2 regions of the Terrabacter sp. NPDC080008 genome follow, and region 2 is predicted to be linked to the other one. Evidence: riboswitches for the same ligand, from Rfam matches in the RefSeq annotation. Region 2 holds a riboswitch; the other holds the start of a gene.
What was found. A riboswitch is a leader RNA that binds a small molecule or an ion and turns the genes downstream of it on or off. The one in region 2 is predicted to bind cobalamin.
Positions count from the first base shown of each region.

Region 1: it holds a riboswitch for cobalamin, as region 2 does, so the genes downstream of both, AB0316_RS18380 (ribonucleoside-diphosphate reductase subunit alpha) here and AB0316_RS07335 (SCO2322 family protein) in region 2, are expected to answer to the same signal.

Region 1 covers NZ_JBFBLC010000007.1:126,117-128,307, forward strand. Annotated here, with positions in the region: gene pip (prolyl aminopeptidase) at 1-69, opposite strand, end outside; gene AB0316_RS18375 (BLUF domain-containing protein) at 151-564, shown strand; cobalamin riboswitch at 666-894, shown strand; gene AB0316_RS18380 (ribonucleoside-diphosphate reductase subunit alpha) at 1,168-2,191, shown strand, end outside.
Region 2 covers NZ_JBFBLC010000002.1:298,212-300,402, forward strand. Annotated here, with positions in the region: gene AB0316_RS07330 (energy-coupling factor transporter transmembrane component T) at 1-586, opposite strand, end outside; gene AB0316_RS07335 (SCO2322 family protein) at 601-1,347, opposite strand; cobalamin riboswitch at 1,438-1,589, opposite strand; gene AB0316_RS07340 (hypothetical protein) at 1,624-1,839, shown strand; gene AB0316_RS07345 (serine hydrolase domain-containing protein) at 1,836-2,191, shown strand, end outside.

The sequences.
Region 1 (2,191 bases), on a different contig from region 2:
GTGAGCGTCACCGACATCGAGCATCCCGTCGTGGCGCGGCTCCGGCGGGAGGTCCGTCGTGCGTAGCATGCGTACTCCATCAGCAGGGCCCAGCAGCGCGCCTCAGCTGACGTCGAGCTGCCACGAGGGGCGGCGACCAGGAGGAGCAGGGTGCTTTCGCTAACGTATTTCAGCACGGCCACCGGTGAGCTGAGCAAGGACGAGCTGGTCGACCTGCTGGCTCGGTCCCGCTCGAACAACGAGGCGGCCGGCCTGACGGGGCTGCTGCTGTATGCGGACGGCAGCTTCGTGCAGACCCTCGAGGGTCCGGACGAGGTGGTCGAGGACGCCTTCCGCCGCATCTGCGGCGACGTGCGGCACCGGTCGGTGTCCATCGCGCTGCGCGAGCAGATCACCGAGCGCCACTTCGCGGACTGGTCGATGGGCTTCCGCGAGCTGGGTCGTGAGGAGGCGGAGGCCGTGCCCGGCTTCAGCGACTACCTGCGGACCGAGCAGGTCCCTCGACAGCCCGGCGCGGCCCGCGCCGAGGTGTTCCACCGCGCCTTCCGCACGTTCCTTCCCTAGCCTCGCGGCCCCTCGAGCCGTGCCGGCCACCGGTCCACCACGAGGAATACCCACGACACGCGCAAGATGTGGGGTCCCGGCGACGGGTGGCCACTAGGGATAGTGTCTGTCGCGCAGCTGGTTCGGCGTCCCAGCCAGGGACGTCGTCGCAAGAGGGAACCCGGTGAGAGTCCGGGACTGCCCCGCAGCGGTGAGTGGGAACGACCGTCGTCATGAGCACTGGGCCTCCGGCCCGGGAAGCGACGACCAGTAGGAGACGGACCGTCCGAGCGCTTCGGAGGGTGTGCACGCCCACGAGTCCGAAGACCTGCCAGCGCACCGCGTGAGACCTCACGCGGTGGTCCGGCAGGCCCCGAGGGAGGGCTCGTGGACAGCGGCCGAACCTCGAGGCCGTGGCGCCGAGCGCGCCGCGACCGCAGCGGCTGTCGTTCCTCGCACCCTCCTCCCGCCCGGCGGACCGTTCGCCCACGCTGCGAGGAGACAGCCGTGAACACGCCACTGCACGACACGACCGACCGGGCCGGGAGCGCCCGACCCGGCCCCACCGCATACGACCCCGAGCGGACGGAGACGTCCGCCGAGCCGTCCTCGGCGCCGTCCTCGGTGTCCCCGAGGCTGTCGGTGACCAAGCGCGACGGCTCCCGGGAGCCGTTCGACGCCGACCGGATCAACCGCGCCGTCGAGCGCGCCACCGAGGGACTCGAGGACGCCGTCGGCCTCACCGTCCAGATCGCCTCGGAGCTCGCGATCACGCTCTTCGACGGCATCACGACCGAGCAGCTCGACGAGGCCGTCATCCAGGTCGCCGTCCAGGACGTCAAGGACGACCCGGCGTTCGACCGCGTCGCGGCCCGCCTGCTGCTCAAGACGATCTACAAGCGGGTGCTCGGCGGCTACGACAGCGCGCGCGAGCTGACCCTCCTGCACCGCGCCCGCTTCCCCGGCTACGTCCGCGACGCCGTCGAGAACGGACTGCTCGACGCGCGGCTCGCGACCGGCTTCGACCTCGAGCGCCTCGCCGACGAGCTCGACCCCGGCCACGACGAGCTGCTCACCTACATCGGCGTCGTGACCATGCGGAACCGCTACCTGCTGACCGGTCCAGGCGGCACGGACGTCGAGGTGCCGCAGTACTTCTGGATGCGTGTCGCGATGGGGCTCTCGCTGAACGAGGACGACCCGACCGCCGCGGCCGTCCGCTTCTACCGCGCCATGGCCCGCCTGGAGTACCTGCCCGCGGGCTCGACGCTCGTCAACGCCGGCACGCCGCGACCGCAGCTGTCCAACTGCTTCGTCATGCAGATGGAGGACGACATCGAGCACATCGCCAAGAGCGTGCGCGACGTCATGTGGATCACCAAGGGCACCGGCGGCATCGGCCTGTCGGTGACCAAGCTGCGCGCCGAGGGCTCGCCGATCCGCAGCAACAACACCACCTCCACCGGGCCGATCCCGTTCATGCACACCATCGACTCGACGCTGCGCGCCATCTCGCGCGGCGGCAAGAAGTTCGGGGCGCTGTGCTTCTACATGGAGAACTGGCACCTCGACTTCCCCCAGTTCCTCGACCTGCGCCAGCAGGCCGGCGACCCCTACCGCCGCACCCGTACGGCCAACACCGCCGTGT
Region 2 (2,191 bases):
CGAGGCGCCCCATCTCACGCAGCCCTCGGCCGTCGCGGCCACGCAGCGTGCGGGCCGCGCGGACCTCCCGGGCGTCGGAGAGCAGCTGGGGCGCGAAGGTGAGCCCGACGACCACGGCGGTGCCGACGTCGTAGAGCGTCGCCGGCAGGTAGCGCAGCAGTCGTCGCGGGCTCGCGAGGGCGTTCGCGGCGCCGAGGCACGCGAGGACGGCAGCCAGGCGCAGGGCGTCGTAGGCGGCATACAGCAGGGACTCGAGCGTCACCGGCCCGCCGAGGCGGATGCCGGCGGCCCACTCCGGCAGCGGCACGCTCGGCAGCGTCACGACCACCGTGGTGCCCGTGACGCCGTTGCCGAGTACGGCCGTCACGACGACCCGGAAGGCGATGACGACCCCGCCGATCGCCAGGAAGGCCGGCAGGGGGTTGGGTGTGGCCGGGTCCCGGCGCTCGCTGACCACGAGGACGCACACGCCGATGACCAGCACCAGCAGCAGCGGGTTGGTCGTGCGCGACGCCGCCGTGGCAAGGCCCAGCCCCCACAGCCACCAGGCTGCGGGGTGCTGGAGCCTCGCACGGCGCGGGTGCACGCTGACGCCGCCTCTCAGACGTTCCGGCGGCTACGTGAGCGCACGAGCAGGTAGGCGACGAGGGCGAGCAGCAGGAGCGCCACGACGACGTATGCCGCGACCGTCCCGCCGGAGGTGCCCGACGTCGGCGCCGATGCCACGTCCGAGGCCTTCGACGAGGCGGGCGCGCCGGGCGACGCGCCCGCCGACGAGGCTGCGGACGGTGCGGCGATGGTGACCGGCTCGTCCTTGGCCTTCGCCGCGGCGCTGACGTCCTTCACCGCGCCTCCGCAGTCACTCGCGGGGTAGCCGTCGACGCCACAGACCAGGCCCTTCTCGGCGCGCACGTCGCCGGCCGTCGCAAGGACGGCCGCGCTGGTCGCGTCGGTGGGCACGACGGCGCACGACGCCTTGGGCTGCGGCGGGGTGGCGCCCTCCGGGGCGTCCGCGGGACGGCCGAAGTCGAGGACGAGACCCACCCGCTTCTTGCCGCTCTGGGCCGGCGTCGTGCCGCACAGCTGGTCGAACGTGAGCTCGGCGCGCGGGAAGCGGGTCGCCGACTCGTCGGCGACGGCGAACCGCCAGCCGTCGACGGCGCCGTCCTTGGGGACCGTCTGGTCCGGGCCCTTCTGGGCGTAGGCCCAGGTGCCCTTCTCGAGCTGGAAGAAGCCCCAGTAGCGGTAGGCGGCGGCCTGGGCCGGCGCCAGCGTGAGGGCAGAGAGGCAGGCCGCGACGACGGCGGCGAGCAGCACCCGGATGGGGGCGCGACGAATGGTGGACATGGTTCCCTCCTCGCGGTCGGACACCATGTCGGGTCGCTGGCTGGAGCCGGCCCGGCGGGGTGACTCCGGTCCGCATTCCACGACAGACTGACAAAGGAGCCGTTCGGACGTGGGTTTTCCGGCTGTCCGCCCGAGCCGGCAGGCGGCACGGGGCGGAGTAACGGTTGCGGGTCAGCGCCGGATTCCCACCGGCTTGCCCCATCGTCCTTCGGTAGGGCGAACCGTCGCACGCGAGCCCTCGCCGCGTCAAACGGGCCGCCAACTAGGGTGGCGGGCATGAGCGCTGACTGGTCCTGGCTGTTCCTCGACGCCCACGGCAACCCGATGCAGGGGGAGGGGCTCGCGACCGCGGGCTTTCCCACGCAGAGCGACGCCGAGAGCTACCTCGGGGAGTCGTGGCGCGAGCTGCTCGAGGCGGGGGTGGAGGCCGTGACCCTGCGCGAGGGCGACACCGTCGTCTACGGCCCGATGAGCCTGAGGGCAGCGGAGTGACCGCCTCTTCCAGCGAGACGCTGTCGGACGGGCTGGAGCGCGACCTCCTCGGTCGCGTCGTGGCCGCGCAACGCTCGTGGCGCGCCCCCGGCGTGAGCGTCGGCGTGGTCCGCGACGGTCACCTCGTCTGGTCGGCGCACGTCGGCTCCGCTCGGCTCGGGGCCGAGACCGTGCCCGCCGACGACGACACGCAGTTCATGATCGGCTCGGTCACCAAGACGTTCACGGCCCTGGCCGTCATGTCGCTGCGAGACGAGGGTCTGCTCTCGCTCGACGACACCCTGGACACCTACCTGCCCGGCACCCGGCACGCCCGGGTCCCCTTGCGGCAGATGCTGGCCCACGCCTCGGG